2 linked regions of the Cellvibrio sp. PSBB006 genome follow. Each later gene encodes a partner of the first gene's protein in a complex. Links are inferred from orthologs where the notes say so. Each region holds a gene or a part of one and is shown in the gene's direction. Other genes may lie near its edges.

What was found.
Region 2: the proteins of accD (region 1) and CBR65_RS07770 are in contact, whole or in part, in a solved structure (PDB 8UXZ), measured with the Escherichia coli proteins. The link is inferred for Cellvibrio sp. PSBB006 from one-to-one orthologs.

Annotation. Positions count from the first base shown.
Region 1 is NZ_CP021382.1:551,106-561,300, forward strand. The notes cover bases 7,397-10,195. They hold accD (acetyl-CoA carboxylase, carboxyltransferase subunit beta), read left to right. Parts: upstream 7,397-8,265; coding sequence 8,266-9,126; downstream 9,127-10,195. Other genes in these bases: trpA (tryptophan synthase subunit alpha), read left to right, coding at 7,412-8,221; folC (bifunctional tetrahydrofolate synthase/dihydrofolate synthase), read left to right, coding at 9,147-10,195. Also shown: asd (aspartate-semialdehyde dehydrogenase), read left to right, coding at 1-1,093; CBR65_RS02575 (FimV/HubP family polar landmark protein), read left to right, coding at 1,448-4,426; tRNA pseudouridine(38-40) synthase TruA, read left to right, coding at 4,516-5,412; CBR65_RS02585 (phosphoribosylanthranilate isomerase), read left to right, coding at 5,508-6,137; trpB (tryptophan synthase subunit beta), read left to right, coding at 6,154-7,371.
Region 2 is NZ_CP021382.1:1,879,548-1,883,709, reverse strand. What follows is about bases 1-2,799. They hold CBR65_RS07770 (acetyl-CoA carboxylase carboxyltransferase subunit alpha), read left to right. Parts: upstream 1-824; coding sequence 825-1,775; downstream 1,776-2,799. Other genes in these bases: CBR65_RS07765 (ABC-F family ATPase), read right to left, coding at 1,975-2,799; dnaE (DNA polymerase III subunit alpha), read left to right, coding at 1-631. Also shown: more of CBR65_RS07765, read right to left, coding at 2,800-3,564; CBR65_RS07760 (energy transducer TonB), read right to left, coding at 3,704-4,162. UniProt on the Escherichia coli protein: Component of the acetyl coenzyme A carboxylase (ACC) complex. First, biotin carboxylase catalyzes the carboxylation of biotin on its carrier protein (BCCP) and then the CO(2) group is transferred by the carboxyltransferase to acetyl-CoA to form malonyl-CoA.

The DNA of each region.
Region 1 (10,195 bases):
AGGTTGGCGTGGCATGGTGGGGTCTGTGTTAATGGATCGCATGCAAGCGGAAAATGATTTTGCTGATATCGAGCCGATTTTTTTCACCACATCCAATGTGGGTGGTGCAGCGCCGGCAGTGGCCAGTGGCCTGCCAGCGCTCAAGGATGCTTTTTCTATTGCTGACCTGAAACAACTGGACGTTATCATCACCTGCCAGGGGGGCGATTACACTAATGATGTATTTCCCAAGCTGCGCAGTGAAGGTTGGAACGGGTATTGGATTGATGCTGCATCCAGCCTTCGTATGGATAAGGATTCTCTGATTGTCCTCGATCCGGTAAACCTGGATGTCATCAAGAATGGTATCGCCAAGGGCGTTAAGAATTACATCGGTGGAAACTGTACTGTCAGTCTTATGTTAATGGGCTTGGGTGGTTTGTTTCGCGCTGGCTTGGTGGATTGGGTTTCTTCGATGACTTACCAGGCGGCTTCAGGTGCGGGTGCGCAAAATATGCGAGAGCTGATCAGCCAGATGGGCACTATCCATGCTTCGGTCGCTGATAAATTGGCCGATCCGGCTTCGGCAATTCTGGAGATAGATCGTCAGGTGGCTGAAACCATGCGTAGCGCTGACTTTCCTCGTGATAACTTCGGGCACCCATTGGCTGGCAGCCTTTTGCCCTACATCGATAAGCAATTGGAAAGCCGCCAAAGCAAAGAAGAATGGAAAGGGCAGGTCGAGACTAACAAGATTTTGGGTCGTAGTGAAAACCCCATTCCGGTGGATGGTCTCTGCGTTCGTATTGGTGCAATGCGTTGCCACAGTCAAGCATTGACGATCAAGCTAAACAAAGATGTTCCAGTTGCTGATATCGAAGCGATGCTGGCAGAAGCGAATCAATGGGCTAAAGTTGTACCAAACGAGCGCGATGCGAGTTTGCGTGATCTGACTCCGACAGCCGTAACCGGCACATTGTCAATACCGGTAGGGCGCTTGCGCAAGATGAATATGGGGCCGCAGTATCTGTCAGCTTTTACCGTCGGGGATCAACTGTTGTGGGGCGCAGCAGAACCTTTGCGCCGGATGTTGCGCATACTTAAGGAAGCCTGATAAAGAGCTAATGCGTGCAGAATCAACGCCTCGATTCTTATACCAGAATCGAGGCGTTTTTTTAGTCGGAGCGTTAATTTCACCCGGCGGGCGGTAAAATCTACCGCTTAATTTTGTGGAATATGCCCAAAAACGTTTAAAAATCTGCCAGCTTGGCTGCTTGTTAAGGGCTGAAGTGTTGATAAAAAGCTATTTATAATGAATACTTACGAAAGATAGTGAAGATTTATTCGAGGTTTTATAACCTCTGCATACAATGTCCAGGTTTAAGTACCCGATATTTTTGACCGACAAAATGTTGCCATCCCTGTCAGGTGCTTGAAACCAGGGGGGAGATAATAAAAGGATAGTCCTATGCATCTTCGAAAGCTGGTTGGGGTCTGTGGATTTGCCATAGCGTTTTTGGCAAATTACGCCAGTGCCTTGGGGTTGGGAGAAATCAAACTAAATTCAGCTCTGAATCAGCCGCTGGATGCTGAAATCAAATTGCTGGATGTTCGCGATCTCGGTGCGGATCAAGTCATCGTAGCACTTGGTTCTCCAGCCGATTTTGAGCGCAATGGTGTTGATCGCCTCTACTTCTACACGGAGCTCGAATTTCAGGTCTTATTAAATGAACCTGGCGGTGCCGTTGTTCGTGTTTCAACACGCAATCCCGTGCGTGAACCCTATCTCAATTTCCTGGTAGAGGCCCGTTGGCCCAGTGGTCGGCTGTTGCGCGAGTACACCTTGCTGATGGACTTGCCGACATTTGCCGATACGCCCTCAACGCCTGTTGAATCTGCTACATCGTATCCCCAGCCCATGACGCAACCGCGTACCAGCCCCACGGTACAGACGCCGACGCGTTCCAGCTCATCCGATTATTCCCAAACAACGCCTCGCCCAGAGCCTGAAGCTCCTTCGGGTGGTCGCCGTTCCGGGGCTGACTCCTATGGGCCTGTTGGCAGTAATGAAACCTTGTGGCAGATCGCTTTGGATGTTCGTCCGGAGCGCGGATTGTCAGTACACCAGACCATGCTGGCTATCCAGCGATTGAACCCCGACGCATTTATTAACGGCAATATCAATTTGCTGCGTAAAGGGCAAGTATTGCGCTTGCCTTCGGCCGATGAAATTCGCTCCATGTCTCGTGGTGATGCTGTTGCTGAGGTTGCAATGCAGAACCAGGAATGGTCTGGAAATGCCATGGGGGCTCAGTTGAATGCGTCGCGTCGCGAAGTGTCTACGCGTCGCGAGTCCCAGGATGTGAGCGGGCAGGTTCGACTCGCATCACCCGGCAGCGATTATGATGGCAGCGGACAGGGTAGCGGCAGTAATGCGGGCGACAGCCGTGGTTTGGAAAATGAACTGGCTGCTACTTTGGAAGAACTCGACAAAGCGCGTATGGAGAATTCCGATCTGAATTCACGGATTCAGGATCTGGAAGAGCAAATCGACACGATGGAGCGTTTGGTCGATGTCAGTAATGAGCAGCTTCGCGCGATGCAGTTGGCGGCTAGTCAACAAGCCGCAACGCAGGGCGAGGCAACTGAAACTACAACGCCGGATGCAATTCAGCCCGAAGAAGTGCAACCGGATGAACCAGTAGCTGGTGATGTTGTAACGCCAGAGCCTGCCATAGAGTCTGAGCTTGAGGCGCCAGTTGAAAGTGAGCCGGCTGAAACGCCTGCGCCGCAGGTAGTGGAGCCCGAACAAGCGAAGCCTGCACCGGTAAACCCTAATCGTGTGGTGCAATCCGCACCCAAGCCCACCATTGTTGATCACATCGTGGATAACGCTATCTGGATTGGCGCGGGTTTGCTGGTGTTATTGTTGGCTGCCTATGCACTGATCCGCCGTCGCAATGAACAAGCGATGGAAGAGGAAACTGCACAAGAAGACGATTTCTTCAGCATGCCTCCGGCTGATGAAGAAGCATACAACGAAGAGTATCAGGAAGATTATCCTGGCGAAGCGGAAGATGAGATGCCGCTGTTTGATGAAGATGATCTTCCGGCCGAGGCCGAGACAGGCGATGCGGTTGCGGAAGCTGATATCTATATAGCCTACGGCAAGTTCGATCAGGCAGAAGAGATGCTATTGACAGCTCTCTCAAGAGAGCCCTCTTCAGTGCCCATTCGAATGAAGTTGCTGGAGGTTTACTCCCAGACAGAAAACGTCGACAAGTTTGATCAACACTATGCCAGTTTATTGGGTGATGCGAGCCATGCAGAGCTGCAGCGAGCTGCTGAGTTGCGCGAAAGCATCCCCGGCGCGGGCGAGTTTGATTCGGGCCTCGATCTGTCGGCACAGGATGGCATTGATTTATCTTCCAGTGATGACACTGTTGATTTCGGCCTGGACGATGATTTGTACGGCGAGCCGGCGGATACCCAGCAAGCCTCGGCATCTACCACCGATGATGATTTCAGTTTTGATCTGGATTTGGAAGAAGAGTCGTCAGAGCCTTTGTCATTGGGTGAAACTCTGTCAAGAGAGTCTGATGTAGGTACGGCTAATACCCGATACGACCTCTCATTTGAAGAGCCTCAGGATACTGATGCGGTTGCGGGTGAAGATGAGTTTACTCTGGACCTTGATGATGACTTCTCTGTTGCCACCGATGAAACAGAAGTAAAGAAAGAAGAAACCAGTTCTTTCGATGATGACCTGGGAGAGCTTTCGTTCGAATTAGATGACGAGCCTCCGCTCAAAGAAACAGCGGCATCGCCAACATCTACTGCGGTGGAGGATGATGACTTCAGTTTCGACTTTGAAGAAACTGAACTGGCAGAAGACACAGAAGATGAAATTGCGTTTGGCGAAGCCGCGCCAGAGCAGGAAGAAAAGCCAGTACGTGCGTTAGATGATGATAATACCGACGACTTTAATCCAGACATGGACATGAGCGATCTGGATCTGGAAGCGCTGGATCATGAAATGGAAAGTCTGGACCATGAAATGGAAGGTCTTGACGCCGAGTTTGGTGAGACCGATGACAAGGCATTTGCGGATCTCGATGCTCAGCTGGAAGATGAACAGCCTTCACTGACAACGACTGATTTGCCTGATGCTGACGATGATATGTTTGAGCAGGCCTTATCTGAACTTCCGGATGAGGAGGCTGAAGATATGCCCGAGCTTGGTACTATGTCTGAGGCTGATATGGATGCCGAGCTGGACTTCCTTGCCGATACTGATGAGGCAGCAACCAAACTCGATCTGGCGCGTGCTTACATTGATATGGGTGACACTGACGGTGCGCGTGACATCCTTTCCGAAGTTGTTCAGGAAGGTAATGCCCAGCAGCGCGAAGAAGCTGAAGGTTTACTTGGCCGAATAGACGCCTGATTTGTTGATGTGCCAATAAAGCCTTGTGCACTTCGGTGCATGAGGCTTTGTTATTTGTGGCTGTTAGCTTTCTTAATGAAATTGCGCACATGAGTGAGAATTACGTCCCTACCAGTAAAGTTTATACCCGCAATGGCGAAGTGGTGGCTGACACTATTTGGCCTGAGGGTATGCAACGGGTGGCGATGGCGGTTGAATACAACGGCGCTGAATTTCATGGGTTTCAGACACAACCTAATGGTGTCAGTACAGTGCAGCAAGCGTTGGAGGTGGCTCTATCAACCATAGCTGCTGAGCCTGTTACCCTGGTATGCGCAGGACGTACGGATGCAGGTGTTCATGCCACTGCGCAAATTGTTCATTTTGATACATTGGCACAGCGCCCGGAGCGTGCCTGGGCACTGGGTACACGCGCTCATCTTCCGCCCAGTGTGGCCGTGCGCTGGGCAAAAAATGTTGCCCCTCAATTCCACGCACGTTTCAGCGCACATGCGCGTACATACCGTTACCTGCTATCGGATCGAGAGAGCTATTCCAGTCTGACCCATGATCGGGTGACCTGGTCAAACCGTCGGCTTGATGTGGACCGTATGCGGGAAGGTGCCGCTTGTTTGGTGGGCGAGCATGACTTTACATCATTCCGGGCTTCGCAATGCCAGGCGCGCAGCCCAGTGCGAAAAATTAATCATCTGCATATCGTCCGCCGCGGTGATTTGATCGTATTGGAGGTGCAGGCCAACGCATTTCTACATCATATGGTGCGTAACATTGTGGGCGTATTGATTGCGGTCGGTGTCGGCGATGTACCACCTTCATGGGTGGCGGAAGTACTCGCTGCAAAAAATCGCAGTGCTGGCGGTGTAACCGCAAGGCCCTTTGGCTTGTATCTGGTGTCAGTTGGTTATCCAGAGCATTTTGCATTGCCCGAAATATCGCCGGGCCCTTTATTTTTAGCCGAACCGGTGGGTGGTTTTATAGCACCATAGAATCGATCGGTGATGACGCCAAAAACCGGCAAGGTACAGTTTTTGAGGTAGTTTTCTGTTAGTATCGGCGCTTTATTTTCTTAACGGTTTGGACAGTGGCACGAGCCCGAATAAAAATTTGTGGTATTACCTCGGTAACTGATGCATTGGCTGCGCAAGAAGCGGGAGCCGATGCAATTGGTCTGGTGTTTTATGAGCCTAGCCCGCGAGCCATCGATGTTGACCTCGCTCAGGAAATAGCCCGTTCCGTTGGGCCATTTGTTACAACTGTCGGCTTATTTGTTAATGCGGAACCGGCTTATGTGAGTGAGGTGTTGAGTCGAGTGTCATTGCATGTATTGCAGTTTCATGGCGATGAGACATCTGCCTATTGTGAGTCTTTTGGTCGACCTTACATGAAAGCTATTCGTATGCGTCCGGCCCTGGATATTACATCGGCAATAGCGGGCTACCCTTCAGCGGCAGCAATTCTTCTGGATGCATACCGCCCCGGAGTTCCCGGAGGCACCGGTGAAACCTTTGATTGGCAGCGGGTTCCGAAGAATCCCGATAAAGCCATTGTCCTGGCAGGTGGATTGACTGCAGCCAACGTTGCTGACGCCATTCATACCACGAAGGTTTATGGGGTGGACGTAAGCGGCGGTGTTGAATCAGCCCCCGGTAAGAAAGATGCTGCCAAGGTAAGAGAATTTATTATCAATGCCAGTCATGGCTCGAACAGGTGAAGAAACGGTGAGTGATATCAAGCAGTCTTCCGTAATTGATTACAGCGCATTTCCCAACGCCGAAGGTCATTTTGGTCCCTATGGTGGCCGCTTTGTTTCGGAAACCCTTATATACGCGCTGGATGAGTTAAACACTATTTACACCCGTCTGAAGGATGATCCTGACTTTCAAGCCGAATTTGACAAAGATCTGGCCCATTATGTAGGCCGACCTTCTCCGCTGTACTTCGCGGAGCGCTGGACCCGGGAACTGGGTGGCGCGCAAATATTTTTGAAACGTGAAGATCTTAATCACACCGGTGCGCACAAGGTTAATAACACAATCGGACAGGCGCTTCTGGCCAAATTTACCGGTAAAGGCCGGGTTATCGCCGAGACCGGGGCAGGGCAGCACGGCGTCGCTACCGCCACAGTCGCGGCTCGGCTTGGCTTGAAATGCCGAGTGTATATGGGCGCAGAAGATGTCAAACGTCAGTCTTTGAACGTCTATCGAATGAAGTTACTTGGTGCGGAAGTATTTCCCGTCACGTCGGGCTCACGCACATTAAAAGATGCCATGAACGAAGCGATGCGTGACTGGGCTACGAATGTGGATGACACGTTCTATATCATTGGCACCGTCGCGGGTCCTCATCCTTACCCTCAACTGGTGCGTGATTTCCAGGCGGTAATCGGCCGTGAGGCGCGTGAACAATCTCTGGCGCAAGCTGGGAAATTACCTGATGCCCTGGTGGCGTGTGTCGGTGGTGGTTCAAATGCCATTGGTTTGTTCCATCCATTCCTGACCGATGAATCGGTGGCGATGTACGGCGTGGAAGCCGGGGGTCTGGGTATCGAAACGGGCAAACACGCAGCTCCTTTAAACAAAGGTATTCCCGGTGTCCTGCATGGCAACCGCACGTATCTGATGGAAGATGAAAACGGTCAAATTATCGAGACGCATTCTGTATCTGCTGGTCTTGATTATCCTGGTGTAGGTCCGGAACACTCCTGGTTAAAGGACATTGGTCGCGTAAACTATGTGGCAATTAATGATGATGAAGCGCTCGCTGCTTTCCGCAAAATAACGCGGACTGAGGGCATTATGCCAGCGCTGGAGTCCAGTCACGCCTTGGCTTATGTGGAGAAACTTGCACCTACCATGGGCAAAGATCAAATTATCATTGCCAATCTTTCCGGCCGGGGTGACAAGGATATTCTCACTGTTGCCGAAATCGATGGAATCACCGTTTAACCGCCATCGGGCACTATCAGTCGTCTAGGAATTTCAATTGATGAGTCGAATCTCGCAAGTCTTGAGTCAAGCTAAGGCCAATAATCGTAAAGCATTGGTAGCTTATATTGTTAATGGCGATCCTTATCCGGCAGCCACTTTGCCCGCTATGCATAAACTGGTGGAGCAAGGGGTTGATGTCATCGAGCTGGGTGTTCCCTTTTCCGATCCGATGGCCGAAGGGCCAGTTATCCAGAAAGGACATGAGCGGGCGCTCGCCCATAACATCAGTTTGAGAAATACCCTGGAAGTGGTGAGTGAGTTTCGTAAAACCAATAACCACACGCCTCTGGTATTGATGGGATACGCCAATCCGGTAGAGCGTTTTGGCTACGAAGCTTTCGCCAAGGCTGCAGCCGAAGCAGGCGTCGATGGTTTGTTGACGGTAGACTTGCCTCCTGAGGAAGTCGTGGTATTGAAGGATGCCTTGGATGCTGCGGGCCTCGATAACATCTTCCTGTTGGCACCGACAACAACCCTGGAGCGGGCGCGCAAAATTGCCAGCCACGCCAGTGGTTTTCTCTACTATGTATCTCTCAAAGGTGTTACCGGTGCCGGTCACTTGGATGTCGGTGCGGTAAAAGCCAAACTGGATGAGTTTGGTAAGCTTACCGATCTGCCGGTTTGTGTCGGTTTTGGCATCAAAGATCCTGAAACAGCCAAGGCGATTGCCTCCCTCGCGGATGGTGTAGTCGTTGGTAGTGTGTTGGTGGAAAAAATGGGCAGTATGGCTGACCAAGGCCAGGATGCGATTGCTCAGGCAGTCGGTGATATTGTTGGCGGCATCCGTCGGGCACTTGATGCGCGCTAAAACTGATTTTTAATGTCGAAAACTGTAACGAGAGAAGATAACCGATGAGTTGGTTAGACAAGATTATCCCTAACGTGGTGCGCTCGGAAGGCAAGCGCAGTACCAAAGTCCCTGAAGGTTTGTGGGAGAAATGTGTGAAGTGCGATGCAGTGCTTTACAAGCCCGAACTGGAAAAAAATCTCGATGTTTGTCCCAAGTGCGATCACCACAAACGCATGGGCGCACGAGCGCGCCTGAATGTATTCCTTGATGAAGATAATCGTAAGGAATTGGCGACGGAAGTTGAGCCTATTGACCGTCTGAAATTTAAAGACATCAAAAAATATAAAGAGCGTTTAACCTCAGCCCAGAAAACTACGGGCGAAAAAGATGCCTTGATTGCCATGAAGGGTGAGTTGAAGGGTATGCCGGTGGTAGCAGTGGCTTTTGAGTTTGCGTTCCACGGTGGTTCGATGGGATATGTGGTAGGTGAACGTTTTACCCGCGCTGCCAAAGTGGCCCTTGAAGAAAATATTCCGTTGATCTGTTTCTCCGCTACGGGCGGCGCTCGCATGCAAGAGGCGTTGATTTCTCTGATGCAGATGGCCAAAACCAGCGCGGTGATTGAGCGCTTGAAGATGCAGGGAACGCCTTATATTTCGATCATGACAGATCCGGTATATGGCGGTGTGTCAGCCAGTCTGGCGCTTTTGGGTGATATCAATGCCGCTGAGCCGGGTGCGCGCGCCGGTTTTGCTGGTCCAAATATTATCGAGCAAACCATTCGCCAGAAGTTACCTAAAGGTTTCCAGCGCAGTGAATTTTTGCTGGAGCATGGAGCTATCGACATGATCATTCACCGTCGTGACATGCGCGATAAAGTTGCTGCCTTGCTGGCGAAATTTACCCGTCGCGCAGCGGTTTAAACTTTTCGCCCTGCGCTTCGATGCAATTTTCATCACTTAATGACTGGTTGGGGTGGCTGGAAACCTGCCATCCCCAGGAGATCGACCTGGGGCTGGAGCGCATCCGCGTTGTCGCTCAACGATTGCAGTTGTTGAATCCCTCCGCAAGGGTTGTCACGGTTGGCGGCACTAACGGCAAGGGTTCATGTGTGGCGGCTACGGCTGCACTGTTGCGCGCCGCAGGGAAAAAAGTTGGCGTTTATACATCTCCCCATCTGCTGCACTATTGCGAACGCATCTGTATTGATGGCGTAAATGCCACTGAGGCAGAGGTTTGTGACGCATTCGAAAAGATTTATCTCGCTTGTAACGCTGTCAGTCTGACCTATTTTGAGTTTGGCACTCTCGCTGCATTGGAGATATTCCGCTGTCACCAGGTGGATGCCATAGTGCTGGAGGTCGGACTAGGCGGCCGGCTAGATGCCGTCAATATTATTGATGCCGATGTTGCTGTCATTACCAGTATCGATCTCGATCACCAGGACTGGTTGGGTAATGATCGAGAAAGTATCGGACAGGAAAAAGCGGGCATTATGCGTCCGCATCGGCCGGTTGTTTGCGCTGATCCTGTGCCACCAAAGACGGTGCTGGACACAGCGCAACATGTATCTGCTGTGTGGCACGGTGTGGGTGAGAGTTTTGCTTTTACTCAAGGGCATATGCGATGGGATTGGTGGGGGCTCGACCCCGCAGATCAACGCGTTGTTATGGAGCAGATGCCATTACCTGTGTTGCCCTTGCCGAGTCTTGCCGCTGCATTGCAAGTGGTGAATCTGCTCGGAATTGATCTCAGTAAAATTGACTGCGCCTCTGTGCTGGAGAATTTACAGCTTCCCGGGCGCTTTCAACAACTGCGCCATCTCAATCAGCATTTTATTCTGGATGTTGCGCACAATCCTGCCGCTACGCAGTACCTTGCGCGGCGCCTGCAAGCCCAGGATTTCTCGGGACGCATTATTGGTATTGTGGCGATGATGGCAGACAAGGATCGCTCGAATAGCCTGGGAAATCTTACGCATTTAATCAACGC
Region 2 (4,162 bases), 1.3 Mb from region 1 along the record:
AGAGCGCCTGCACGCGGAAAAAGAAACTCTTGGCTTGTATCTCACTGGTCACCCCATCGACGAATACGACAGTGAATTGAACCATCTGGTGTCATCGCGCATTGCGGATTTGAAACCGGAGAAAAGTAACCAGACCGTTGCGGGCCTGGTTGTTGCGCAACGTGTAATGAAAACCAAGCGCGGCGACACCATGGCTTTTGTAACCCTGGATGATCGTACCGGACGCATTGAAGTGGCAATCTTTTCGGATGCCTACAATCAGTCCCGCGATTTGTTGATGAAAGATGGCTTGCTGGTGATCAACGGCCAGGTGAGTTACGACGATTACAACGGCTTACTGAAGATGCGTGCTGACACCATCAGCCTGTTGTCCGATGTGCGTCAGGAAAAGGCGCGGGAACTATGCCTGGAGCTGGAATCAGGTAATTTGCCGGCAAACTTTATCCGTGAGTTGAGCAGTATTCTTGATCCTTACCGTGAAGGGCGCTGCCCCCTGGTTATCGACTACCAGCGCAGCAACGCACGAGCGCAGCTTCGTCTCGGCAACGCCTGGCTGGTCCGACCGGAGGATGATTTGTTACAACGCCTGCGTGACCAGTATGGAACAGCCAAGGTGCGGCTGGTTTATTAGTCGATCGTCTGCCTGCTAAGCCATTGATTGCTTTTACATTTCATCAGGAAAATACGCCTCGGAGGTCGACTCGCGGGGCACTTTAGCGTATCTTAGGCGACCTTATCGTGCCCGGCATATCTGGAGACTCATCCGGAGTGGCACCTGAATAAATCACCACGCAACACACCCAAACCTTGAGCCAGTTAGTGATATGAATCTGAATTATCTGGATTTTGAACAGCCGATTGCGGTCCTGGAAGGCAAAATCGAAGAGCTGCAACTGGTTGGCAATGCCAACGATCTTAATATTGCGGACGAGATCGCCAAGCTGCGTGAAAAGAGCACCAAGCTGACCGAAAGTATTTATTCCAACCTCACTCCCTGGGACGTCGTTAAGGTGGCCCGCCATCCACAACGTCCTTATACCTCTGATTACATCAGTCGGGTATTTACCGATTGGGACGAGTTGCATGGTGATCGTCACTTTGGTGACGACAAAGCGATCATTGGCGGTGTTGCACGCCTGGATGGCAAGCCGGTGATGGTGATTGGCGAAGAAAAAGGCCGCACCGTGCACGACAAGGTGTACCGTAATTTCGGTATGCCGAAGCCCGAAGGTTATCGCAAGGCATTGCGTCTGATGGAGATGGCAGAGCGCTTCAAATTGCCCGTGTTAACGCTGATTGATACCCCCGGTGCCTACCCGGGTATTGATTCGGAAGAGCGCGGCATCTCCGAAGCTATCGCGCAGAACCTGGCGGTAATGTCACGTTTGCGCACCCCGATTATTTGTACGGTTATCGGCGAAGGTTCATCCGGTGGCGCCTTGGCCATTGGCGTGGGCGATCACCTCAACATGCTGCAATACTCCACTTATTTTGTTATCTCACCGGAAGGCTGCGCCAATATCATCTGGAAGACCGTTGCCAAAGCGCCGGAAGCGGCACAGGCGATGGGTGTTACCTCCAAGGTGTTGGAAGATCTGGGTATCGTGGATGAAACCATTCCTGAACCGCTCGGTGGTGCCCATCGCAATATCGATGCCATGGCAGTAAAACTGCAAGAGCGTTTGGTGGATCAGGTTGATCGCTTGAGTAAGGAACACATTGATAATGTGCTGGAACGTCGTTACCAACGGTTGATGAGTTACGGTAATCCCTAGTTTTTCTGTCTCTAAAGAGTGGCGCTTCGAATCCGTTTGTCATTAGGCCTTTTGTTTCGAAAACGCATGAATACATCCCTGTAGCTCCTTCAAGTCATCCCTGACTTGAAGGTTTCGAAACAAAAGGCCTAACGCCAAACTCGCTAGGGTGCCAATAGATTCTGTAAGCCCGCAATCGCGGGCTTTTTTGTGAGCGAAATTAACTGGTGTAAATTCCCTGGCTCCGCAAATAATCTTCATAGTTACCATGAAAATCAATTAATCCGCTGGGTTGCATATCAATAATTCGCGTAGCGAGCGAAGACACAAATTCACGGTCGTGGCTGACAAAAATCAGCGTGCCGGGGTAGTTTTCCAGCGCCAGGTTCAAAGCCTCAATCGATTCCATATCCAGGTGATTGGTCGGCTCATCAAGCAGCATCACATTCGGATTGATCAAGCTGAGTTTGCCAAACAACATCCGACCTTTTTCACCGCCGGACAATACCTTCACATGCTTTTTAACTTCATCGTTGGAAAACAACATCCGACCCAGCGCGCCGCGCACCAGTTGTTCGTCGCCTTTGGTCCATTGTTTCATCCAGTCGAATAAATTGCTGTCTTCGGTAAAGTCGGCGGCGTGATCTTGTGCGAAGTAACCGATCTCGGCTTGCTCGGCCCACTTTACTGTACCGCTGTCTGGTGTCAGGTCGCCATAAAGGCAGCGTAATAGCGTTGTTTTACCTGCGCCGTTGGGGCCGATGATGGCAATCCGTTCGCCGGCTTCCACTTGCAGGCTCAGGTCATCGAACAGGGTTTTATCGAAGCTTTTGGATACCTGATCGAGGGTGACTGCCTGGCGGTGCAGTTTTTTATTCTGTGTAAACCTTATGTAAGGGCTGACGCGGCTGGAGGGCTTAACGTCTTCCAATTGGATCTTTTCAATTTGTCGCGCGCGTGAGGTGGCTTGTTTCGCTTTGGACGCGTTGGCGGAGAAGCGGCTGACGAAGGTTTGCAGCTCGGCAATCTGCGCTTTCTTTTTGGCATTCTCATTCAGCAACTTTTCCCGCGCCTGGGTTGAGGCCATCATGTAATCATCATAGTTGCCGGGATAAATGCGCAACTCGCCGTAATCCAGATCTGCCATATGCGTGCAGACAGCGTTCAGGAAGTGGCGGTCGTGCGAAATAATAATGATGGTGCTGTTGCGTTGGTTGAGCACGCCTTCAAGCCAGCGAATGGTGTTGATGTCGAGGTTGTTGGTTGGCTCGTCGAGCAGCAGCACTTCGGGATCGGAAAACAAGGCCTGTGCCAGGAGCACACGCAGCTTCCAACCCGGTGCAACCGCGCTCATCAGACCATTGTGTTGTTCAATGGGAATATCCAGACCGAGTAGCAATTCACCGGCCCGCGCTTCAGCGGTATAACCATCCATCTCGGCAAAGGCGACTTCGAGTTCTGCCACGCGCATGCCGTCCGCTTCACTCATCTCCGCCTGGTTGTAGATGCGGTCGCGTTCGGATTTCACTTGCCAGAGTTCAGTATGTCCCATAATCACCGTATCGAGCACGGTGAAATCTTCATAGGCAAATTGATCCTGTTTGAGTTTCCCGAGGCGCGTATTCGGTTCCAGCATCACCTGGCCGGCGGACGCTTCCAGGTCACCGCCGAGGATCTTCATAAACGTGGATTTGCCGCAACCGTTGGCACCAATCAGGCCGTAACGGTTGCCGTTATTGAATTTGACGGACACATTTTCAAACAGGGGCTTTGCACCAAATTGCATGGTGATATTGGCGGTGGAGATCACAGGTTAACGTCTCTGGATATGGCTGCTGGCCGAGTTAAAAGGCGGGCATTCTAGCGTAATTGATGTCAGGACAGGGATTTTTTGGCTACAACGGCCCCGGCGATTGCCGAGGCGCGGCGAGAAATGGGGCAAAGATTGATCAGGCGTTAGCCAGCAGGCGGTCGTATTTGCGACTCAGCATGTCATAAAACTGCTCGCGGATCTGTAAGATTGATTGTTTCAAGGCAGTAATTTGTTCCTGGGTAATATCCTGGCGGCCGACGTACACTTGCTTGCGGAACAACGCAATTCTGGCGCCGTATAAGCGCAAGCTGCGCTCCATGTTCTTTTCCCCCAGCATCAGCAATTTGGCTTCTGCCTCCGCCAGTTTTTTGAACTCTGCTACCAGCTCAGCATTTATCACATCCAGTTCCAGCTTGCGCGCCACGGGCCACTTTTCGCCGAACTGAATGGACTCCAATACCAGTGTCGAATATTTGGCGAAGATATGGCTTACCGTCCCCACATTGGCGGATACCTCCTCCAAAACCTGTAAGCGCCGATTGCCCGGTGACAATGTTTGTGTTTGCTGGCGCCGCAGTACCAGCCAGCCGCTTAA